Regions from separate parts of the Yersinia vastinensis genome, predicted to be linked through region 1. Evidence: riboswitches for the same ligand, from Rfam matches in the RefSeq annotation. Region 1 holds a riboswitch; each other region holds the start of a gene.

Region 1 (8,226 bases):
CAATAGCAGGCGAGTTGCCAGCGGCATATTAAAGAAGATATGCGCCAGTAAAATCCCCTGTAAGCCATAAGGTGAGAAACGGTAATCCACGCCCAACCAGCCCAATAACCCCGCAAGCCAACCTTGGCGACCATAAACCGTCAGGATGCCAAAGAGGGCAACTAACACCGGAAGCACCAGGGTCATTGCGCATAAACGTAGCATCAACTGGCGGCCGGGGAAGCGGCGGCGGTTCAAGGCGCGAGCCAGAAAAATTGCAGGGGTCACCGACAGCAGTGCGGAGAGAAACGCCTGCCAGAAAGTAAAACGAATGACATGCCACAGATAACTGTCTTGCCAGATGCTGTGCCAATCCGCCGCAGGGGCATGACGCCAGATAGCCGTGAATGCCAGTAGCGCGACACCGACTATCAGCCCTGCCGCCAGCAGCCCCGGCCACAACCAAGCGGAGATCAGCGACTGACGGCGGATTGCCATGCCTGAATCCATTTGCTGCGGTTGTCTGCCACCTCTTTAGCATCAAATTGCAATGCTTTTTGCGGCACAGTTAGGGTTTCAAATCCGGCCGGTAGAGTCATTTTGATTACCGGGTACATCCAGTTGCCGGTCGGAATATTTTCTTGGAAAGCGGGGGTGACAATAAATTGCATAAAACGCTGTGCCAGTTCCGGTTGTTTGCTGGAGGCCACTTGACCTGCGACTTCAACTTGCAAATAGTGACCTTCACTAAAATCTGCCGCGGCATAGTTGCTTTTCTTCTCTTCAATCAGATGATAAGCCGGAGACGTGGTGTAGCTCAGGACTAAATCCCCTTCACCTTTCAGGAACAAGCCATAAGCTTCACTCCAACCTTTAGTGACGGTGACGGTTTTCTTCGCCAATTGTTGCCATGCTTGTGGGGCCTTATCGCCATATACTTTTTGCATCCACAACATTAAGCCAAGGCCCGGAGTACTGGTGCGCGGGTCTTGATAAATCACTTTCCACGGCGCTTTGCTATCGACTAATTCTTGCAAGCTTTTCGGCGGGTTTTTCAATTTGTCTTTGTTATACACAAAGGCGAAATAGCCATAATCGAAGGGAACGAAAGTTTTATTCTGCCATGCTTGTGGCAAGGTTAAGTGGCGGGTATCCACTTGACTTGGGGCGAATAGCCCGGTTTGCTCTGCCGCCTGCACCAGATTGTTATCCAAACCTAAAATGACATCGGCCTGACTGTTTTTTCCTTCCATCCGCAGACGGTTCAGCAGTGAAACGCCATCTTCCAGCGCCACAAATTTAAGCTGGCAATCACACTGCGCTTCAAAGGCTTTTTTAATGGCAGGCCCCGGCCCCCAGTCAGCAGCAAAGGAGTCATAGGTGTAAACCGTCAATGTCGGTTTATCGGCAGCCACCGCGGCCGCAGACAGCAAGAACAAACAGGGAATAATGCGTTTAAACACTTTGCACTCCTTAACAATTAAAGGTGGCAAAGGTATCTGAGGCGGTAGTTAACATCAGTATCCATGAGGTACAGGCGTTATCTTTCTCAAATCCCTCCGCCGGTGTTAACCGGATCAGGTTCGACGGGTTTGCTCTCAGCAAAAACATGCTGCACCGTGGTTGATACAGTATTGGGCAGTACTCGAAATCCTCACGTAGCCATGATTTACAAGGTCATGTGTACGCTCCGGTTTCTGTGTGCTGTCCGCCACCGTATGAACCCGACTCGCTGTGTTTTTAACACTTGCGACACTAGGTTAAACCTGGCTAGCGATATTCTTGCACCCCGTTGAGACGGCGCTATTGTAGAGATTAATCTGGGCGGGTGAAAGTGGCTTTATCCCTCTGGTGGCGTGAACCAGGCTGATTTGAAATCAAACCAGCCGAGGGTATTCATGCGCACCCCTCGCATACTGTGCTGTCCATATAATTCTAGCCAGTGATGGAACAGCGGATGGAATTGATTTTGGCTAACCAGTCGTTGGCTCCAATCGGCCATGGGTAACGTATTATTGCGCCAAGATTCAACATCTTGATCCAGTTCATCGCCTAGGCAATATTGCAACAGCGGCAGTTCATACAAAGTTGCAAACAGGGAAAACTCCAGCGGCAGATAGAAATTTGCGCTGCCAAGCCAGATATCACTCTGTGCATCGCCTTGATACCACTGAGTGTAATCTAGCACCTGTATGTTTAAGGTAACACCATGAGCCGCTAGCAGTTGGACGAGCGTCTGGCTGATAGCATCAAATTCTGAATGGTCGCTATAAAAGGTCAGTGTCAGTTCGGTTAGCTCGGCGGGTTTCGGCTCCAGTGCCGTGAGCCGGTTGTGATGCCAGCGCGGTAACATGCCATAGGCGGGTGACCAGTAACGTTGATAAAAGGGATCTGCAAAACTGAGTAGGGCGACAGGGGTTATCAGTTCGCATAACCAACGGCGGACTTCTGGATGACAAGTCTGGGGTGAACGCTGGTCAAATAGCAAAAAATAACAGCCTTCTTCCAGCCGACTTTCCAACTCATTTTTACTGGTATCATCAGCCTGCAACTGAACACCGGTATAAATCAGCTCATCAGACAGCTCTGGCAATACCCAGATATTGACTTCATCAATCAATGCTCTGAAACCAAAGTAGTTATCAAATGCCTGAATTTTCAATTGGCTATGGTGATTGCGGATCACGGAGTAAGGGCCAGTCCCAATGGGATGCCGACGAAAATCTGATTGATTTTCCCACTCTTGCGGCAAGATCATGGCGTGAGCACTGCCCAATAACCACGGTAGCCAGCTATCTGGGGTACTAAGATGCACATCAATCACATAGGGTGTTGGTGAGCGTACCGCCGTAATATGCGAAAAAAGAGGCTGGGGGATTAATCGGGTCAGGCTGTTAATCACATCATTCATATCCAGCTCACGGCCATGATGAAAATGAATGGCGGGGCGCAAATAAAAGCGCCAATGCAAGGGGCTAATCGCCTGCCAGTGGTGAGATAAGTCCGGCTCCAGTTCCCCATTTTCCTCATTTATTCGGGTCAAACCATTAAATATCTGCCGCACCATATGAGTTTCTGAACGGCGCAGTGCGGTGCCGGGTAGCAAGTTTTGTAACGGGCGATAATAGAGCACGCGCAGGATATGTTTACCTTGCCGGAAGCTACGCCCTAGTTGGGATAACAGCATTTGGCGCACTGCTTTTTTATCCCCGACCAACTGCACTAACTGATCAATATGGTCTTGTTCCAGTAGCTCTTCAGCTCGCTGCTGTTGCAGTGCTAATCCAGAATAGAGGAAGGTTAGTTGTGAGCGCTTACCTCGGCCCGCTTCTGCTTGCCAACTCAACCAACCCTCTTGTTGCATACTGCCCAGTAAAGAACGCACATGGCGGCGCGAGCAGCAGAGCACTTCTGCCAGCTCTTGTAAGGTGGTTTCTGTCGGCTGACCGTTAAAACGTTGCCAGAGTCGAATAAACTGCTGTTGCAAACGTGAGGCTGACATAAAAGAGGAACTCCGCAGCAAATTTCATCAATTTTTCTTTCCCTATATTACGCAGATACTGGTGACCAATGAAAGTGAATCGCCACGACGATGCCAGCGCAGTCACAGCGAAAGGGAGGAATAAGATGATTTTTAACTTACAACGTTATTCCACTCATGACGGCCCGGGAATTCGTAGCGTGGTTTTCCTCAAAGGTTGCTCACTAAGCTGTCGCTGGTGTCAAAATCCAGAAAGCCGCTCACGCAAACCAGAAGTGCTCTTTGACCCTCGTCTTTGCTTATCCGGTTGTGATTTATGTCATCAAGCCTGCCCGCAAGCGATTCAACGTATTGACGATCACATTGTGATTCATCGCCAGTTATTGATAGAAGAGGATGTTCAGGCGCTGGCGAAGTGTTGCCCGAGTGGCGCTCTGACGCAGTGCGGTAGTCCGATTGATATTGATGCCACGATGGAGACATTACTGCGCGACCTGCCGTTTTATCGGCGCAGTGGGGGCGGCGTAACATTGTCAGGTGGTGAGCCTTTTATGCAACCAGAAGTGGCCGCTGAATTATTACAGCGCTGTCATCAGCTTGGTATTCATACTGCGGTTGAGTCTTGTCTGCATACACCGTGGCGTTATATTGCCCCCTCTCTGCCGTGGCTGGATTTAATGCTGGCAGATTTAAAGCATACCGATGAAACCCGTTTCCAGCAGTGGACTGGCGGTTCAGCCAGGCGAGTGATGGATAACTTTCGCAAACTAGCTGCCGCAGGCACCCATATCACTGTACGGGTGCCGCTTATCCCCGATTTCAATGCGGACAACCGCTCAGTGCAAGGGATTGTTGATTTTGCCGCGGATGAAATTGGCGTGAAAGAGATTCATTTTTTGCCTTATCACACACTGGGCATCAACAAATACTCACTGCTAGGTGAAGCCTATCTGGCAGCAAGCACGCCTTTAGACTCTCCTGACCTGCTGGCCTTCGCGGAAAGTTATGCCCGTGATAAGGGCCTGACCGCAATTTTAAGAGGATGACGCAATGACCACTCTCGATTTGGTAACCTTAAGCGAACGGACAAAACAGCATAAAAACGCGCTGATTCATATTGTAAAACCGCCGGTCTGTACTGAACGGGCGCAGCATTATACCGAGGTTTATCAACAGCATCAGGATAAGCCACTGCCCGTTAGACGCGCACTGGCGCTGGCACACCATTTACAGCAACGCACGGTCTGGATTAAGAATGATGAGCTGATTATCGGTAATCAGGCTAGCCAATTACGTGCCGCGCCGATTTTCCCAGAATATACCGTCAGTTGGATAGAAAATGAGATTGACGAATTAGCCGACCGCCCCGGTGCAGGTTTCTCGGTCAGCGAAGAAGATAAAGCAGTGCTGCACAAGCTGTGCCCGTGGTGGCGCGGCCAAACTGTGCAAGATCGCTGCTATGGCATGTTCACTGACGAACAAAAAGCCTTACTGGCTACCGGTATCATCAAAGCGGAAGGCAATATGACCTCCGGTGATGCACATTTAGCGGTTAACTTCCCACTGTTGTTGGAAAAAGGGCTAGGGGGTTTACGCACTAAAGTTGCCAGCCGTCGCTCCCGCCTGCAATTGACAGACTGGAGTGATCTACATAAAGAGCAATTCCTCAAAGCGATTGATATTTCGCTGGCGGCACTGAGTGAACATATTGAGCGTTATGCTGGCGTGGCACGGCAAATGGCAGAGGAAGAAACTCGTGAATGGCGGCGTGTAGAGTTGCAGACGATCGCTGCAAACTGTGAGTTAATCGCGCACCAGCCGCCACAGACTTTCTGGCAAGCGTTGCAACTGTGTTATTTCATTCAGTTGATTCTGCAAATTGAATCCAATGGTCATTCGGTTTCATTTGGTCGCTTGGATCAGTATTTGTATCCGTGGTATCGCCGTGATGTTGAGCTGGAAAATACCCTCAGCCGCGAGCAAGCCATTGAAATGTTGCATAGCTGCTGGTTGAAATTACTGGAAGTGAACAAAATCCGCTCCGGTTCACACTCTAAGGCTTCGGCGGGCAGTCCGCTTTATCAAAATGTCACCATCGGTGGGCAAAAATTGGTGCAGGGCAAAGCCATTGATGCCGTCAATCCACTCTCTTACGCGGTACTGGAGTCCTGTGGGCGTTTAAGATCAACTCAACCTAATCTTAGTGTTCGCTATCATGCCGGTATCAGTGATGATTTTCTTGATGCTTGTGTACAGGTTATTCGCTGTGGTTTTGGTATGCCGGCCTTTAACAATGACGAAATTGTGATCCCGGAGTTTATTAAGCTGGGTATCGATCCGCAGGATGCCTACGATTATGCGGCGATTGGCTGTATTGAAACGGCTGTCGGTGGTAAGTGGGGTTACCGCTGTACTGGCATGAGTTTCATTAACTTTGCCCGAGTGATGCTGGCAGCGCTGGAACAAGGCCGTGATGCAACCTCCGGGCAGGTGTTCTTGCCGCAGGAACAGGGGCTGTCGAAAGGGAATTTCACTGATTTTTCGCAAGTGATGGCGCAATGGGACGAGCAGATTCGTTACTACACCCGAAAATCCATTGAGATTGAATGTGTGGTGGATACGGTGCTGGAAGAGAATGCTCACGATATTGTCTGTTCGGCGCTGGTGGATGACTGTATTGAGCGTGGTAAAAGTATCAAACAGGGGGGCGCGCGCTATGACTGGGTTTCCGGTTTACAAGTTGGGATTGCCAATTTGGGGAACAGCTTGGCCGCAGTGCGTAAATTGGTGTTTGAACAACAACTTATTGGTCAGCAGCAATTGGCAACCGCACTAGCCAATGATTTTGCGGGTCTAAATGGCGAGCAGCTACGCCAGCATTTGATTAATTCAGCGCCGAAATATGGCAATGATGTTGATGATGTCGACCAACTGTTAGTGCGTGCATATCAGACATACATTGATGAGCTGAAGCAATATCACAATACCCGGTTTGGCCGTGGTCCTATTGGTGGCACTTATTATGCCGGGACATCATCAATCTCTGCCAACGTGCCATTTGGTGCGGCAACCATGGCAACCCCGGATGGCCGCAAAGCTCACAGTCCATTGGCGGAGGGAGCAAGCCCTGCTTCAGGCACTGACCATTTGGGGCCAACGGCAGTGTTTAACTCACTGTCCAAGTTACCAACGGCTTCAATTCTAGGGGGGGTGTTGCTCAACCAGAAATTGAATCCATCGACGCTGGATAATCCACGGGATCGTGAAAAGTTGATGATGATGCTGCGGACTTTCTTTGAGGAATATCTGGGTTGGCACGTGCAGTATAACATTGTTTCGCGTGAGACTTTGCTTGAGGCCAAGCAACATCCTGATCGTTACCGTGATTTGGTGGTCAGGGTTGCGGGTTACTCGGCATTCTTTACCGCGCTCTCGCCAGATGCGCAAGACGACATCATCGCCCGAACAGAACATACCCTATAGTTTGTTGTTTTAATTGATATTATTGAGTGTTTCAAATCTTGCTGTAGTAGTGAGAATAGCAGTAAAAAGTACCAAAATTTCTGAGTAATGGTGTGTTTCACCAGCCAGTGGGATAACCCACTGGCTTTTTTTCTATTGACTCTGCGTCCTTAACGCCACAGCGTTGTTAGCTACGTTCACTCACCCGAATCACTTACTTGAGTAAGCTCATCGGGATTTATTCACTTGCTGCCTAGCTGTGACGCTAATGACTTTGAGTCATGTTTTGCGCCCTTAACGCCACAGCGTTGTGAGCTACGTTCATTCACCCGAATCACTTACTTGAGTAAGCTCATCGGGATTTATTCACTTGCTGCCTAGCTGTAACGCTAATGACTTTGAGTCATGTTTTGCGCCCTTAACGTTACGGCGTTGTGAGCTACGTTCACTCACCCGAATCACTTACTTGAGTAAGCTCATCGGGATTTATTCACTTACTTGAGTAAGCTCATCGGGATTTATTCACTTGCTGCCTAGCGGTGACGCTAATGACTTTGAGTCATGTTTTGCGCCCTTAACGTTACGGCGTTGTGAGCAATAGCAATTATTTGGGTATAAAATCTATTCGGCTTTTCTGTTTATAAATTTATGTACTTCTGTAGCATGGTCAGTCATAGCTGTTTCTGGCGTTGGAGCCTGGAATGAAATCTGCATTAACCGTTTCCCGTCGTATCAACCCGGTTTTTCTCGCGTTTTTTGTGGTGGCTTTTCTCTCCGGTATTGCGGGTGCTTTACAAGCGCCGACGTTAAGTCTATTTCTCAGTACTGAAGTTAAAGTGCGGCCACTGTGGGTTGGACTGTTTTATACCGTCAATGCGATTGCCGGGATCACCGTCAGTTTTGTATTAGCAAAACGCTCCGATTCTCGGGGGGATCGCCGCAAACTTATTTTGCTCTGCTATTTGATGGCAGTGGGGAACTGTCTGTTATTTGCTTTTAATCGTGATTACCTCACTTTGATCACTGCCGGTGTACTGCTCGCATCGGTCGCCAACACGGCAATGCCACAGATTTTTGCCTTGGCACGTGAATATGCCGATAACTCAGCCCGCGAAGTGGTGATGTTCAGCTCCATCATGCGTGCACAGCTATCATTAGCCTGGGTTATTGGGCCGCCGCTATCCTTTATGCTGGCGCTCAATTATGGTTTTACCCTGATGTTCTGCATCGCCGCCGGTATTTTTGTACTCAGCGCACTGGTGGTGTGGTTTATTTTGCCTTCAGTGAAGCGGGCAGAGCCGGTA
Region 2 (8,226 bases), 440 kb from region 1:
CTCACTCATCAGAGAGGCGGGTTCAATGCCCCCGGCGCAAGGCCGTAAACGCGGGAACGAGATAGAATAGCGGCTCTGCCAGTAAGTTTGTTGCAGGTAGAACAGATGTTCCGCCAGCATGTAGCAGTCAGTGCGCCAACTGTTTGATAGCCCAATTAAAGCACCTAATCCGATCTTATCGATCCCCGCACGTCCCAAGCGATCCGGCGTTGCTAGCCGCCAGTGAAAATCTTGTTTCTGGCCGCGTAAATGGTGTTGTTGATAAGTGGCCGGATGATAGGTTTCTTGATAAACCATCACGCCGTCTAATCCCAGAGTTTTTAGTTCCGCATATTCTGCTTCAGCCAATGGTTGAACTTCCATCATCAGTGAGCTGAATTGGCTGCGGATCGTCGGGAAATGGCGGCGAAAGTAGTCCATCCCGACTTTTGCCTGATGCTCTCCAGTGACCAATAGCAAGTGTTCGAAGCCCAGCGCTTTGATGGCTTCACACTCACGAATGATTTCCGCCTCATCCAAGGTTTTGCGCTTAATGCGATTACTCATTGAAAAACCACAATAAGTACAATCATTGGCACACAGATTAGAGAGATAAAGCGGCACATAAAAACTGACGGTATTGCCAAAGCGCTGGCGAGTCAGTTGTTGTGCTTTTTGCGCCATGGGTTCCAAATAGGCTAATGCTGCGGGTGAAATTAAAGCCATCAAATCATCGCGAGTGGGTTTAATCGCATTTATCGCCCGTTCAACATCCACGGCAGTCTTGCTGTTGATGCGCAGTGAGATATCGTCCCAATCTAATTGCCGCCAACGCTGAGTGAAGTCTTCAGACATGACTGTTTTCCTCAAGCAGACTAAGGAAACCAGTCAAGGGGCTGGTGGCATTGGCTTGTCGTTGGCTCGGGCCTAAACCAGCATGTCGTGCTAAGGTGCCCGCTTCAACGGCCAGCCGGAATGCTTGCGCCATGTGTACTGGTGAGTGAGCAACAGCAATGGCGGTATTCACCAAAACGGCATCAGCGCCCAACTCAATCGCCTCAAGAGCGTGGCTGGGTGCCCCAATTCCGGCATCCACCACGACCGGGACTTTCGCTTGCTCAATGATGATTTGCAGAAAGTCGCGAGTGCGTAGTCCCAAATTTGAGCCAATGGGCGCTCCCAGTGGCATCACGGCAGCACAGCCAACCTCTTCCAATCGCTTACATAATACCGGGTCAGCGCCGCAGTAAGGCAAAACGACAAAACCCTCTTTCACCAGTGTTTCGGCAGCTTTCAGGGTTTCTATTGGGTCTGGTAGCAAATACTTCACATCCGGATGAATCTCCAGTTTCACCCAATGGGTGCCCAGTGCTTCTCGTGCCAGTCGAGCGGCGAAAACCGCTTCCTGTGCAGTTTTTGCTCCAGAGGTATTAGGTAGTAAGCGCACCCCTAATTGGCGTAACGGCGCCAGAATGGCATCGTTACCGGCGTGGAGGTCCACGCGTTTCATTGCCATAGTGACCAACTGAGAGCCAGAGGCTTGCAGTGCTTCCAGCATTAATTCAGCGGTGGCAAATTTGCCCGTCCCGGTAAATAGACGCGAGGTAAATGTGGTATCGGCGATTTTCAGCATGTTAGCCCCCGGCAATCGCTTGGAATAGCAAAATGTTATCTCCCTCGCATAGCTGGCATTCTTCCCAGTGACAGCGGGGGATGATGACTTGATTAATCGCCAGTGCGGTACCCGGCTGGTGGCGATTTAGCTGATTGAGCAGCTTGTCAGCGGTGATATCAGTCTCAACCTCTAACGGTTGGTCGTTGAGCACAATGCGCATGTGGTTTGTTGTCACCATCCACCTCCACAGACGGGGCAATGTACTGCCCGTGTCAGTTGCAAAGTGCTCCAGCTTTGTTGCTTACCATCGAATAACCGCAATTTGCCGTTTAATGGCGAAGGCAGTCCTGCCAACATTTTGATGGCTTCGAGAGCTTGCAAGGTGCCAATCACCCCCACAACAGGCCCTAATACACCGGCTGTACGGCAGTTTCGCTGTGGCAGTTCTTTATCTGGATAAAGGCAGGCGTAGCAACCATAGGAGTAAGGCGGCTCTATCACCAGCAACTGCCCACTAAACCCCACCGCACTGCCACTGATTAATGGCTTTTGCGCAGTGATGCAGGCTGCATTCACTTGATGGCGTGTTTCCATGTTGTCACTGCAATCAAGCACCAAATCAACGCCAGCGACGGCATCAATCAATGCTTTCCCCGCCAGTCGTGTATCAAATGCAATCGCTTCGATCAGTGGGTTGAGGTTTTGCAGATGACGTTGTGCTAACCGGGCCTTATTTTTACTGTCCGGGGTCTGGCTGATATCGGTGGTGCGGTACAGAATTTGACGTTGTAAATTAGTCAATTCGAGCTGGTCATCGTCAGCCAATAGCAAGCGGCCCACACCGGCTGCCGCCAGATACAATGCCGCGGGGGAACCCAGCCCACCCAGCCCTATGATCAACACACTGGCACTTTTTAGCTGCAATTGGCCTTCAGGGCCAATGTCTTCGAGCAATAATTGGCGGCTATAGCGCAAGAATTCGCTGTCATTCAGTTCATGCGTGTTTATCATCATTTAGCCTCTTGCCTTCAATCAGGTGCAGCAATTGTGCGGTCGCCTGCTGCCAGTCATCGGCCTGAGTAATGGCGCTGACTACCGCTACACCGCCGACACCGGTTGCCAACACGGCAGGAACGCGCGCAATACTGATACCGCCGATAGCGACGGTGGGGTAATCAGGAGTGTTGTCGACCATCTGCTTGAGCACTGATAGCCCCTGTGGTGCTGACGGCATCTGTTTAGTCTGTGTCGGGAAGATATGACCCATAGCGATATAGGAGGGGCGTACAGCTTTGGCGATTGCCAGTTCATGTGCATCGTGAGTAGAGACGCCCAGCCGTAATCCGGCCTGCTGAATGGCGGCTAAATCAGTGGTTTCCAGATCTTCCTGCCCCAGATGCACGCCATAAGCGCCATGTTTAATCGCCAGCCGCCAGTAATCATTGATAAATAGGCGTGCTTTATAGCGTTCACCTAATTCAATCGCGGCTGCAATGTCTTGCTCGACTTGTGCGTCAGCTAAATCTTTAATACGTAATTGGATGGTGGTTACGCCGACTGCCAGCAGCCGTTCTATCCACAACAGTGAGTCAACGACCGGATATAGGCCGAGATACTGTTGGGTTGCAGGGAAACCTTTCTCCGCGGAAAAGGAAGCATGATTAGATGGGTTCATTATTGGCCTCTGCTTTTAGATTGGCTGGGCTATGGTATAGCTCACTGCCACGGGAGCGGAACTCGGCTGACATCTGTTCCATACCTGATTGTTGATTTTGCCGTGAGGGCTGGAGCTGGATTGTTTGAGTCTCTGCCTCTTGGGCTGCGGCATAGTCACGCACTTCCTGAGAAATTTTCATCGAGCAGAATTTCGGCCCACACATGGAGCAGAAATGGGCAACTTTGCCTGACTCTTGCGGCAGAGTTTCATCGTGGTAAGCACGAGCAGTTTCAGGGTCCAGTGCCAGATTGAACTGATCTTCCCAGCGGAATTCGAAGCGAGCTTTTGACATGGCATTATCGCGGATCTGTGCGCCGGGGTGGCCTTTCGCTAAATCTGCAGCATGGGCGGCAATTTTATAAGTAATAAGGCCTTGCTTTACATCATCTTTATTGGGCAGGCCAAGATGTTCTTTTGGCGTGACATAACACAACATGGCGCAACCAAACCAGCCGATCATCGCCGCACCAATACCTGATGTGAAATGATCATAACCCGGGGCGATATCCGTGGTGAGTGGCCCTAGTGTATAAAATGGCGCTTCGTGGCAGTGTTCCAGTTCTTCGGTCATGTTGCGGTGAATCATCTGCATCGGTACATGTCCGGGGCCTTCGATCATTACCTGCACATCATATTCCCAAGCAATCTTGGTTAATTCTCCCAAGGTGTGTAACTCAGCAAATTGGGCTTCATCATTGGCATCTTGAATAGAACCAGGGCGCAGGCCATCACCCAGTGATAATGAAACGTCATAGGCGGCACAAATCTGGCAAATCTCACGGAAATGCTGATAGAGGAAATTTTCCTGATGATGGGAGAGACACCATTTCGCCATAATTGACCCACCACGGGAAACAATCCCGGTCAGTCGCTTGGCAGTCATCGGCACATAACGCAATAATACGCCGGCATGAATAGTGAAGTAGTCAACCCCTTGCTCTGCTTGCTCTAACAAGGTATCGCGGAACATTTCCCAAGTTAGGTTTTCTGCTACGCCGTTGACTTTTTCCAGTGCTTGATAGATGGGTACGGTGCCAATGGGGACCGGACTATTACGCAAGATCCATTCACGAGTTTCATGAATATAGCGGCCGGTGGATAAATCCATCACAGTATCCGCGCCCCAGCGAGTGGACCATACCAATTTCTCCACTTCTTCTTCAATAGAGGAGGTCACGGCAGAGTTGCCGATATTGGCGTTCACTTTTACCAAAAAGTTACGGCCAATAATCATGGGTTCAGATTCGGGGTGGTTGATATTGGCGGGGATAATCGCACGCCCAGCGGCGACCTCCTGACGAACAAACTCCGGCGTGATGTTTTCCGGTAAATTGGCACCAAAGGCTTGTCCCGGGTGCTGGTGGCGTAACACTTCGCCACGAATCCGCTCACGGCCCATATTTTCTCGTAGGGCAATAAATTCCATCTCCGGCGTCACTTTACCGGCTCTGGCGTAATGCAGTTGTGTAACACATTTGCCATCAATAGCTTTTTTAGGGCGCGGGAGATGTTCAAAGCGCAAATGGTCCAAACCTTCATCTGCCAAACGTTGCTGGGTAAAACCAGAGCTGACGGAGGCCAGTGCTTCAGTATCCTGACGATCCGCTATCCAGCTATCACGCAATTTGGGTAAACCGGTGTGGACATCCAATTTTGCGTTCGGGTCGCCATAAGGGCCGGAGGTGTCATAAACCGGAATCGCTTCGTTATCTTCGTAGCGTGGGGAGTCTTTACTGCCGCCAATCAACGTTGGACTGAGTTGGATCTCCCGCATCGGAACTTGGATATCGGCCCGTGAGCCTTGCAGGTAAATACGTTGAGAATTGGGGAAAGTTACCCCTTGTAGGGTATCGATAAACTGTTGAGCTTCTTCGCGCACTTGCTTGCGGGGAATAGCATGGCGTGGGTGTGATGCACTTTGAGTTGTATTATTAGACATAGCAAATTCCTACCAGTGTGGTTTATAGGGAAAATTGCTTGTCTGGAGCTTGGCGGGAGTAACGATGTTGGCCAGTGACCGGCAGCCACCTTTAAGGTGAAGACGGGCCTGTAGCGATAAATTACTCTTGTTCCCTTCGCGGGTATTAACCCGATCAGGTTCCGCGGATCCCGAATTAACGGTCTCAGCCTGCGTTTGCTTCCCTAAGAAAGCAGGTGCTAGGCACTCCGACAAGAGTCCTCAGTATATACCCTTCTTACTTGAAATTGCAGGGGGACTCGCGACGTTTATTACTCGCCCCATCCATGGGCCTCGCTTCTACGAGGCCGCTGCTTGCAATTCCAAGTCTTTGGGTATTTGAGATTGAATAAAAATCAGCTTATAGAACTGAGTTAATTTGCTAACCCTTCTCTATTTACCGGTTGAGCGGCTTGCCATGATTCTGCTGCCCATTGAATTAATTGATCTTCCAACCTGAAACGGGCATCCAGTGCCTCGCCGATATCAGATAAAGCTTGTTGGAATTCAGTGCAGCTATCTTGGTCTATCTCAATGTTTGTATAACGATCATGGAATGCCATGATAGTTTGAGTGTTATTTTTTAACGCGGGATACACTTTGGTCGTTAGCGCCATTTTCGGGCTGGACGCCCCTTCTACCTGTTTGATTATTCTATCGTAGATATGAAAATGTCCGGAGGAGAGATAATCCACCAGATTATGGCAAAAGTTCTCCAGCGCTTTTTCATTAAGCGGGGTATGCTTTTCTTTTTGCGGCTTAATACCGATCACTGCGCAATACGAAACTAAAAGTTCTTTACGTGCATGAAGCCATTGATCAATTAATTCATTACTGCCGCCAACGCGTTGAGTCAGGCTTTCTAATCGGTTGAGCATAAGCGACTCCATGAGTAAGAAAAAGTAATAGTGGGTTACAAAAATGTAACAAGCCGGATCCTAGATTGCCAGTGAAGTCGAGGTTGTGCAACAACGATATGGAACTACAACTTACAGGTAAAGAAAGTGGCTGGTGGATTGTCAGTCATGACAACAAATTATGGTTACCAAAAGGAGAGTTGCCGCAGGGCAATGCGGCCAATTGGTCATTACAAGGCGCGACTGCCAGACAAATTGGGGAATGGCAAGGGCAGGCGGTTTGGCTTATCCGCCAGATGATGTCTGCAGACATGGGGTCAGTACGGCAATTGCTGGATGTGGATCGCGGTTTGTTTCAATTGGCTGGGCGTGGTGTGCAATTAGCCGAGTTTTATCGCTCTCATCGCTATTGTGGTTATTGTGGGCATCAAATGCACGCCAGCCGCACCGAGTGGGCCTGTCTGTGTAATCATTGCCGTGAACGTTATTACCCACAAATAGCGCCCTGCGTTATTGTTGCTATTCGTCGTGGCGATGAGATTTTATTGGCGCAGCATGTTCGTCATCGTGGTGGTATTAACACCGTACTGGCGGGGTTTGTTGAAGTGGGTGAAACGTTGGAGCAGGCCGCTTCCCGTGAAGTCTTGGAAGAAAGTAATATTCATATTAAAAATCTTCGCTATGTCACATCGCAGCCTTGGCCGTTTCCGCATTCATTGATGATGGCGTTTATGGCCGATTATGATCACGGCGAGCTACGTCATGATCCTAAAGAGTTGCTGAATGCCGGTTGGTATCGTTATGACCAATTGCCATTGCTGCCACCTCCGGGCACAGTAGCCCGTCGGCTAATTGAAGATACCGTCGCATTGTGTCGTAGCGAACAGGACAGCTAAAGCTGGCATGCTACAATAGCGCCAGATAAAACAGTAGCGCCAGATAACTAAGGGAGCCCCACATGAATGAGTTGAAAAACGATCGCTATCTGCGTGCTTTATTACGCCAACCGGTAGACGTGACTCCGGTATGGATGATGCGTCAGGCAGGCCGCTATTTGCCAGAATATAAAGCCACTCGCGCTGTTGCCGGGGATTTTATGTCACTGTGCAAAAATGCTGAATTGGCCTGTGAAGTGACAATGCAGCCATTGCGTCGTTACCCGCTGGATGCGGCGATTCTGTTTTCCGACATTCTGACAATTCCTGATGCGATGGGCTTGGGACTTTATTTTGAAACGGGTGAAGGTCCTCGTTTCCATTCCCCTATTACCTGCCGCGCTGATGTTGAAAAGCTCCCCGTCCCTGATCCTGAACAAGAATTGGGTTACGTCATGAATGCCGTGAGGACAATTCGCCGTGAACTGAAAGGTGAGGTTCCACTGATCGGTTTCTCTGGTAGCCCATGGACATTGGCGACCTACATGGTTGAGGGGGGGAGCAGTAAGGCCTTCACTAAACTAAAGAAAATGATGTATGCCGAACCGCACACGTTGCATCTGTTGCTGGATAAACTGGCGGATAGCGTCATTTTGTACCTCAATGCCCAAATCAAAGCGGGGGCGCAATCCGTGATGATTTTTGATACTTGGGGCGGTGTCTTGACCGGCCGCGATTACCTCGAATTCTCTTTGCACTACATGCACAAAATTGTTGATGGTTTGGTCCGTGAATACGACGGGCGGCGAGTGCCGGTGACCCTGTTCACTAAAGGCGGTGGGCAGTGGCTTGAAGCTATGGCTGCCACCGGATGCGATGCCTTGGGGTTGGATTGGACCACGGACATTGCTGATGCGCGGCGTCGAGTCGGGGATAAAGTGGCTCTACAGGGCAACATGGACCCTTCCATTCTTTATGCGCCACCTGTGCGTATCGAGCAGGAAGTTAGCACTGTTTTAGCGAGTTTTGGTCAAGGCGAAGGGCATGTCTTTAACCTAGGCCACGGTATTCATCAGGATGTTCCGCCAGAGCATGCTGGAGTATTCGTTGATGCGGTACATCGCTTATCCAAGCCGTATCATCAATAAGTTAGCGGATAACAAGACGGATGATCGACACTCAAGCGCTACGGGAAGAACAGCGGCAGCGGGCATCTGAAGTGTATC
Region 3 (8,226 bases), 2.1 Mb from region 1:
GCAAGCAACAACATTAGCGCGTCTTTTTGCACAAAATAGTGGCTCGTTGGCTGACAATGCCGCATTACAACAAGTTAAAACACTATTAGTCGCGTTTTTGCGTAATGAAGACTCAACTAAAAACCCCAAAATTTGGGATCAAGTTGCCTATGTCCTTAACCGTGTTGATGTATTAATCGAGTGGGGGAAAAATTAGTCGGTATAGTTACGAAATGTGACTCACATCACATTTAACTTTACCCTCTCATTGAGGGCGGTATAATCTTGACGAATCTTTACAACTAAACTAAATGTTTAACATCTTCATTTTATAATTCACATCGCCAACAAGGCGAGGAATCCATTCATTATTAGTCAAGATTGCCACTGCTGCTGCGTAAACCGCACGGTAGTTTAGCTCGCAGTAACCCGCATCTGTTAACGCCATGTCTCTTAACAGCATGTCCATAAATGTAACGGATGAATACTGCGCGCGTGCTCTTTTGTGGAGAAAAAACATGTCGGTCACTCTCTCTCCGATACCTCAGGTGCGCGGTATTTCACGCCGTCGTTTGCTGGGGTATGTCGGTGTCGGGCTGGTTAGTAGCCTGATGAATCCTCTCTCTCTGGATGCTTTCGCCGCATCTACCCAAAGTTCACCGCAGAATTTGGAACGATTCATGTTGGTGTCCCGGGCACTGACCGGAAAACGCCAGCTTAATGCACAGGTAGGCCAGCGTATTTATCAGGTCTTGCTGGGTAAAATCGGTGGTTTTGACCAGAAACTGGCTTTATTGCAACCCTTGCCTGCCGGTGAACCCGATCAGTGGTCGTCACTACAACAGCAAATTGCTCGTCAGATTTTACAAGGTTGGTATGTCGGCGTGATTGGTGAAGGGACTGACGCTGCTGTTATCAGCTATGAAAATGCGTTGATGTTCGATGCGGTATCCGATGTGTTGGTTATTCGCTCTTATTGCCCGAATAAACCTGGATACTGGGCTGCAAAGCCTGATGTCGCCTTATAATTTTGGAGAATACATTTATGGCTGACACACTTAAGGCGGACATCGTCGTTATTGGCTCGGGCGTTGCGGGTGGATTAGTGGCTCATCAATTAGCCATGGCCGGAAAATCTGTCTTGGTTTTGGAGGCGGGTCCACGTCTTTCACGTTGGGAAATAGTGGAGAATTTCCGCAATCAGCCTGATAAGTCAGACAATATGGCACCTTACCCTTCAACACCTTATGCTCCCCATCCGGAATCTAATCCTAATAATAACTATCTGATTCAAAAGGGTGAACATCCTTACGATGTACAGTATATCCGGGCTGTTGGCGGTACTACCTGGCATTGGGCTGCATCAGCTTGGCGTTTCCTACCGAATGATTTCAAGCTAAAAACAGTTTATGGCGTAGGGCGCGATTGGCCGATTGAGTATGCGGCATTGGAAAAGTGGTATTTCCGCGCAGAACAGGAATTAGGCGTGTGGGGGCCGAGCGATGAAGATTTAGGTTCACCCCGCAGTGAGCCTTATCCGATGGCCCCGCTGCCGCTATCTTGGAATGAACAGCGCATCAAAACAGTATTAAATAGCCACAATTTTAATGGTAGCCCTTTTCATGTGGTAACAGAGCCTGTTGCCCGAAATAGTCGCCCTTACGATGGCCGTCCTACCTGCTGCGGCAACAATAACTGCATGCCAATTTGCCCGATTGGTGCCATGTATAACGGCATCACCCATGTTGAAAAAGCAGAACGTGCTGGAGCTATCGTACGCCCACAAGCGGTGGTCTATAAGTTGGAAGTGAACGACCAGCAGCAGATTACCGCCGCACTGTTTAAAGATGCGCAAGGCAATGAACATCGTGCTGAAGGTAAGTATTTTGTGTTGGCGGCCAATGGTATCGAAATTCCAAAGCTGATGTTGATGTCAACCAGTGATAAAAATCCACTTGGTATCGGGAACAGTTCAGATATGGTTGGGCGCAACCTGATGGACCATCCGGGGACTGGCGTTACCTTTATGGCTAATGAACCCCTCTGGCCGGGGCGCGGGCCGCAAGAGATGACCTCGTTAATTGGATTCCGTGATGGGGCTTTCCGCGCTGAGTATGCAGCGAAAAAGATCCATTTATCTAACTTGTCACGCACGGACCAAGTCACTATTGAGCAGCTTAAACAAGGTGATTTGCAACTGGGGCCGCAGCTTGACGCCAAAATTCGTGATCGGGCAGCGCGCTTTGTGCAATTCGATAGTTTCCACGAAATTCTGCCTCACGTGGAAAATCGCATTATTCCCAGCACGACAGAAAAAGATGCCATCGGTATCCCAAAACCCGAGTTTTACTATGCGATGGATGATTATGTTCGCAAAAGTGCGGTGCACACCCAACAAGTCTATGCTGAGGCGGCGAAGTTAATGGGGGGCACTGAAGTTCAGTTCCATAATAATTTTGCCAATAACAACCATATTACCGGCACCACTATTATGGGCAATGATCCGAAAGACTCTGTGGTGGACAGTGATTGCCGTACCCATGACCATAAAAATTTGTTTATCGCCAGTAGCAGTGTGATGCCAACGGTGGGGTCAGTGAATTGTACTCTGACCATTGCCGCGCTCTCTCTGCGTATCGCTGAAACATTAAAGGCCGAGGTGTAAGATGACAAAACAAAACCTGGGTCACTCAGTGAAACCCCTGCTGGTTGCATTAGGATTCGCCATCAGCGGGTATGCCAGTGCTGACGCTAATTTAATTGCGCGCGGTGAATATCTCACCAAAGCCGCTGACTGCGTGGCCTGTCATACCACCAAAGACGGCAAACCTTTTGCCGGTGGCTTGGCGTTTAAAACCCCGATGGGCACGTTATATTCGCCGAACATTACGCCCGACAAAGAAACGGGAATTGGTGGTTGGACGGATGAGGAGTTTTTGCGTGCATTACATGAAGGGAAAGGCAAAAACGGCGAAAATCTCTACCCGGCATTCCCTTACACCTCCTATACTTTGCTGAAAGATGATGACGTCAAGGCCATTAAAGCCTATCTATTCAGCCTGCCTGCAGTGCATCAACCAAACCGTGAGAATGATATGCCGTTCCCCTTTAATCAGCGCTGGGGATTGTGGTTTTGGAATCTGGTGAACTTCGACGGACAGCGTTTTGAACCAGATAGCAGTAAAGATGCGCAGTGGAATCAAGGCGCTTATTTTGTCGAGGCGTTAGGGCACTGTGGTGAATGTCACACGCCACGCAATATCACGATGGGAATGAAAGACAGTAAAGCTTATGCAGGCACAGAGGTCGATGGCTGGACGGCATTCAATATTACCTCAGACCCCCATGCCGGGATTGGCGGCTGGAGTCAGGAGCAGATTGTGCAATACCTGCGTAACGGCCATGTTGATGGCAAAGCCCAGGCTGCCGGGCCAATGGCCGAAGTGATTGAAAACAGTACCCGACATCTGACTGACAGTGATCTGAATGCTATGGCGGTTTACTTGCGAACACTGAAACCACTCAACCCGGACGATGAAACCAAGAGTCGCTCGGATTGGGGGCAAGCAGCGACTAGCGTCAATACATTACGCGGCATGCCTTTCATGGCAGATAACACCACTGACGGTGCGCGCCTGTATCTGGGGAACTGTGCTTCTTGTCATGGGTTTACAGGGGGCGGAGTGAAAGATGGTTACTATCCATCTTTAATGAAGAATTCTGTGGTGGGGGCATCAGCGCCGAATAACCTGATTAATGTGATTCTCCACGGCGTGTCGCGTAAAACTAATGAGGGCGAGGTATTTATGCCGGGTTTTGCAAACACATTGACGGATGAACAGGTGGTGAGTTTGAGTAATTATTTGCTGCAACAGTTTGGGCAACCGGCACTGAATATCAAAGCTGATGATGTCAAAACATTGCGCGGAGAGTAATTTCGCTCATTATTTATAAAAATATAAGGGAGCTGAGGCTCCCTTTTGAGTTTTCGTTAATTGCTCTTTTCAAGTTCGTTCGCCAGTTTATGAGCATTTATCTGCAAGTTTGGTGTTACATTATTCATACTATCAAAAAAATTAGGGAATTCCTCGCTAATTTTCACTGCCTGTTCATTATTGCAATGTAAGCTGTTGGATACGCAGTTTCGTAATTGCATAATCAGGTTTGACTTGTTTTCTTCGTTTAATATTATGTCGTTTAGTGTATGTGCTTTTTTATTTATTCTGTCAGAGCTAAGTTTTTCTTCATTTAAATTAAAACGCACCCCTCCGCCACAGGATATATAATTTATTTCATTTTCAACTCGAGTGTCATAGGTGAAAAGTCTCTTAATTGATGGGATGGTGTCAAAGGAAATATCAGGGTCAAAAATAAATACCACCTTATTTACTTGACTATTATCTGTATCTAACTGACTGAATTTAAATGATGTTACATTTTTATTCATAAGGTCGGAAATTTGTGGGCTTCCCATGTTTGCCTTGACGTAATATTGTTCCTCGCCACTTTCTAATTTAACCGAGTTAAGCTGGATTACTTTTCTATCACCTAACTTCCCAACGGTGTCTTCTGGTTCGAATTGGGGAGTCGCGGCGTGACTGATTGAATTTATAATATGTTCTATTGCATGTTTTCTGCTTTCTAATATTTCACTGTGGTTGTTTTTTTCTGATGATACACTATTTTATTGATAGGTATGCGTTGTTGTAAGGTTCGGTGCATTTGACATAGGGCCCATAAATAGTCCTTTTAAAATTAACTGAATTGAAAATCTATTGTATTGAATAAATTCAAATTTACTATTCAGGTTTTTATCTGGTTTTCATCCTATACAGATATAAAGTTATTTAATCTTTTCATTATGCCAATGCATTAAAATGTAATCGCCGTCATTGCTTTTACCGGTCGCAATGGCGATCCAACCTTGTTTTTGATAAAATGCTAACGCATGCTGGTTTTTTGCCAAACATTTTAATGAACCATGGCTGTTAAATAGGTTTTGCGCTGCTTGTAATAACGCTTTGCCCACCCCGCGATGCTGTATTCTGGGATCAACAAACAAATTATGCAGAAAGCTTTCTTCCATGAAGATGGAAGCAAAACCGACGTGTTTATCACCCTCGATAGCCACCAGAACAGTTTCGCCCATCGTGGAGCGGTCAAAATCTTCTAGATGAAAACGCTCTTCGTCCAGCCAAGTGAATGCCGCGCGGCGTGATGCTAAATACAAGCTGCGCAGAAACGGGCGGTCACTCTTGTCATACTCACGAATGTTGATACTCATCCTGTGGTAATACCTCCAAGATAGGGCGTATTTATCGGATTTATCATTACGCTAGCCAATACATGATTGATCTTCTATCACCTGCTAGTGATAATAACAATTCTGACTCGGGGTGCCTGTCACAAACAGTGATAAGGCTGAGATATTACCCGTATTACCTGATCTGGATTATGCCAGCGTAGGGAAGTCTCGGTATCGCAGTGTACCGCCTTCTTGACCGCCGGTTAGGAGGAATATGTTCGTTCAACCTGCCGTTTTTTCTTCAGTTATCCCCTTTCGTACCTCATCCTTCGCTCGACACCCGAGTGTGAGGGCGTATTTATGAAACGCATTAATGCACTCACGATTGCAGGGACAGACCCAAGTGGTGGTGCTGGAATTCAAGCTGACCTGAAAACATTTTCTGCATTACAGGCCTATGGCACCAGCGTTATCACCGCATTGGTGGCGCAAAATACCCGTGGCGTGCAGTCGGTCTATTCTATCGAACCTGCTTTTGTGGCGGCTCAATTAGATTCCGTTTTAAGCGATGTACGCATTGATAGCGCCAAAATAGGTATGCTGGCAAATGCAGATATTGTCGATATTGTTGCCACTCAACTGCGCCGTTATCCCATCCCATTTGTGGTATTAGACACTGTGATGGTCGCCAAAAGTGGTGACCCACTACTGGCACCAGAGGCTGTCGATGCGGTACGCCGATTACTGTTGCCTCAGGTTGCCTTGATTACACCTAATTTGCCGGAAGCAGCAGCATTACTTGATTCTCAACCAGCGAGAGATGAGCAAGAAATGTGTGAACAAGGGCGGGCGCTGCTGGCATTAGGCTGCCAAGGTGTATTGATGAAAGGGGGCCACTTAAATGGTAAAGACAGCCCAGACTGGCTGTTTACCCCAGACAGCGAACAGCGCTTTGTCACTCGTCGGGTTGACACCCGACATACCCACGGGACGGGGTGTACGTTATCTGCAGCACTGGCAGCATTGCGCCCCCGGTACACCAATTGGGCAGATACGACGAATGCCGCCAAGCAATATTTACAAGGGGCTTTGGAGCAGGCCGATAGCCTTGAAGTGGGTGAGGGGATTGGGCCGGTGCACCATTTTCATCAATGGTGGTAATATCCTTCATCCTTGACATTGCCGCGGTGTTAGCGGCGTTCATGCGCCCGAATCACTTACTCAAGTAAGCTCATCGGGACTTATTCACTTGCTGCCTTGCCGCAATGCCAATGATTTTGGATATATCCTTCATCCTTGACATTGCCGCGGTGTTAGCGGCGTTCATGTGCCAATGATTTGATATTGTGTTGAACATAATTAAGTCAGGCTGCTGATTGATAAAGTCAATTTTTAGGGAGAGCACAGTGATTGGAGTCGTAGTGGCGTAAGCCACCGGAGTGCCCCACGCTGTGCTAGGCCCGAGTATCTCGGCCTTATTACAAACTTTATTATTAAACACATTAAATGCTGTATTTAATTGATATCCGCTATCTGTGCCAGCAAATAACGCTGTGTCATTGCAAACATCGCCATGGCGCGCTGTAGATGATGTGCATCAAAACGATTCAGAAGGTAGCTATCGGCCCCTTTACGCGGGCGAATACGCAGTGACAGTTTTGGCTCGCCAGCTTCGTCCTTTATGAGGTCAAACTGATAGCTGCCAATCTCTTTTTCATTTTCTCGCCAGGAAATTTGTACTGCAGGTAATGGATTTTCTGTTGTTGGCTGCCTAATGGCAAAGAAATATTCCCCAGCCCAGAAACCCGTATAATCGCCATCAGCTTGCAAATGTTTGGTCTTGAAAATAGGGGCCGCCGCCAGTTGGCTGATTGCATCTGCGGTGATGTCTTGATGTGCTTGCTGCCACAGCGGAGTATCATGTTCTAACTGCCAGCAAGCAGCACCCAGATAATCATTCAATTCGCGCCAGTCATCATCCAACTGTTGGCGTAATTCTTCATCAAGAATATTGCGGTACTGCTGCATCCCACTGGGTTGGTCACCCAGTGTTTCATAAGTGATTAACTCCATCGTGCGCGGCTTACGGCGAAAACTCATCCACAGCACCATTTTAGGAATACGAAATTCAATCGACTGGATACTGAGCCGATAGCTGTCCCCTTTATTCACCACAAAGCCATTTGCGGTGCCACGTTTGTTCTGATAATTCCGTACCACAACCACGCTGTTTAGCCCCATCCAACCAGTGACATAGTGTTCACTGTCTGAGTTGGCGACATCCAGATCTATCACCATTTGGATGATTTTATCGCTCTCAAGCTTATCCAGTGGATGGGCATCCCCGGCAGAGTAATACAGTTTCTCGGGAGCTTCGGGTAACTCAAGGGTCAACATGCTATGGCCTTCTTCGAAAGTTTATGGACGAGAGGGTGATCGACTCATCATTATCTGGTTTATAGCTTACATCAACCTGTCATACAGATTGTGGTATACCGAGAATTAGGATGAAAAATCGTGCTATGGATCAACTTTTTCTACAGTTAGTGGTCCTAGACATGCAAACTAACATCACGCCTGCAAATTCATTGCACAGAGGCTAGTTCAAGGCCCGGCGAGTAGATCAATCAAATAATAAGGATTTTCGATAATGAAAGGTCACAAAGCCCTCCATTGTCTTGTTGCAGCAGCAATACTCAGCGCAAGCTCCTGGGCTATTGCGCAGCCAGCGACCTCTGTGGCGTCAGCGCAAACTGCATCTGCCAAGCCGCTTCCGACCACCGCCGATCTTTTGCAACAGCCGGTTTATAAAAACAGTTGGCAAAAAATGGTGAAGAGCCAGAAAAACTTGCCAGCGTGGGCGCGCAAAGGGGTTGGGACATCCGCACCGTATGAGGTCATTACATGGGAAGGGAAGGTGTACAAAGTGGGGCGAATCTGCAAACCTCATGATTGCAGCAATCAATTTATGTGGGTTGCATTCAGTCAGGATAAGAAACAAG

The links. Region 1 has a riboswitch for thiamine pyrophosphate ahead of thiB (thiamine ABC transporter substrate binding subunit). Riboswitches for the same ligand answer to the same signal wherever they lie in the genome.
Positions count from the first base shown of each region.
Region 2: it holds a riboswitch for thiamine pyrophosphate, as region 1 does, so the genes downstream of both, thiC (phosphomethylpyrimidine synthase ThiC) here and thiB (thiamine ABC transporter substrate binding subunit) in region 1, are expected to answer to the same signal.
Region 3: it holds a riboswitch for thiamine pyrophosphate, as region 1 does, so the genes downstream of both, thiD (bifunctional hydroxymethylpyrimidine kinase/phosphomethylpyrimidine kinase) here and thiB (thiamine ABC transporter substrate binding subunit) in region 1, are expected to answer to the same signal.

Region 1 covers NZ_CP173260.1:3,926,951-3,935,176, reverse strand. Annotated here, with positions in the region: gene thiP (thiamine/thiamine pyrophosphate ABC transporter permease ThiP) at 1-477, opposite strand, end outside; gene thiB (thiamine ABC transporter substrate binding subunit) at 453-1,442, opposite strand; TPP riboswitch at 1,517-1,611, opposite strand; gene sgrR (HTH-type transcriptional regulator SgrR) at 1,820-3,481, opposite strand; gene ACIOG0_RS18220 (glycyl-radical enzyme activating protein) at 3,607-4,506, shown strand; gene ACIOG0_RS18215 (formate C-acetyltransferase/glycerol dehydratase family glycyl radical enzyme) at 4,511-6,943, shown strand; gene ACIOG0_RS18210 (sugar efflux transporter) at 7,624-8,226, shown strand, end outside.
Region 2 covers NZ_CP173260.1:4,371,393-4,379,618, reverse strand. Annotated here, with positions in the region: gene thiH (2-iminoacetate synthase ThiH) at 1-834, opposite strand, end outside; gene ACIOG0_RS20270 (thiazole synthase) at 827-1,612, opposite strand; gene thiS (sulfur carrier protein ThiS) at 1,614-1,829, opposite strand; gene ACIOG0_RS20260 (HesA/MoeB/ThiF family protein) at 1,826-2,605, opposite strand; gene thiE (thiamine phosphate synthase) at 2,589-3,269, opposite strand; gene thiC (phosphomethylpyrimidine synthase ThiC) at 3,256-5,250, opposite strand; TPP riboswitch at 5,365-5,490, opposite strand; gene ACIOG0_RS20245 (Rsd/AlgQ family anti-sigma factor) at 5,643-6,146, opposite strand; gene nudC (NAD(+) diphosphatase) at 6,245-7,021, shown strand; gene hemE (uroporphyrinogen decarboxylase) at 7,084-8,148, shown strand; gene nfi (deoxyribonuclease V) at 8,169-8,226, shown strand, end outside.
Region 3 covers NZ_CP173260.1:1,231,222-1,239,447, forward strand. Annotated here, with positions in the region: gene ACIOG0_RS05615 (hypothetical protein) at 1-196, shown strand, start outside; gene ACIOG0_RS05620 (hypothetical protein) at 287-508, opposite strand; gene ACIOG0_RS05625 (sugar dehydrogenase complex small subunit) at 498-1,007, shown strand; gene ACIOG0_RS05630 (GMC family oxidoreductase) at 1,025-2,644, shown strand; gene ACIOG0_RS05635 (cytochrome c) at 2,646-3,914, shown strand; gene ACIOG0_RS05640 (hypothetical protein) at 3,971-4,453, opposite strand; gene ACIOG0_RS05645 (GNAT family N-acetyltransferase) at 4,823-5,263, opposite strand; TPP riboswitch at 5,362-5,465, shown strand; gene thiD (bifunctional hydroxymethylpyrimidine kinase/phosphomethylpyrimidine kinase) at 5,585-6,385, shown strand; gene ACIOG0_RS05655 (hypothetical protein) at 6,740-7,621, opposite strand; gene ACIOG0_RS05660 (inhibitor of vertebrate lysozyme family protein) at 7,875-8,226, shown strand, end outside.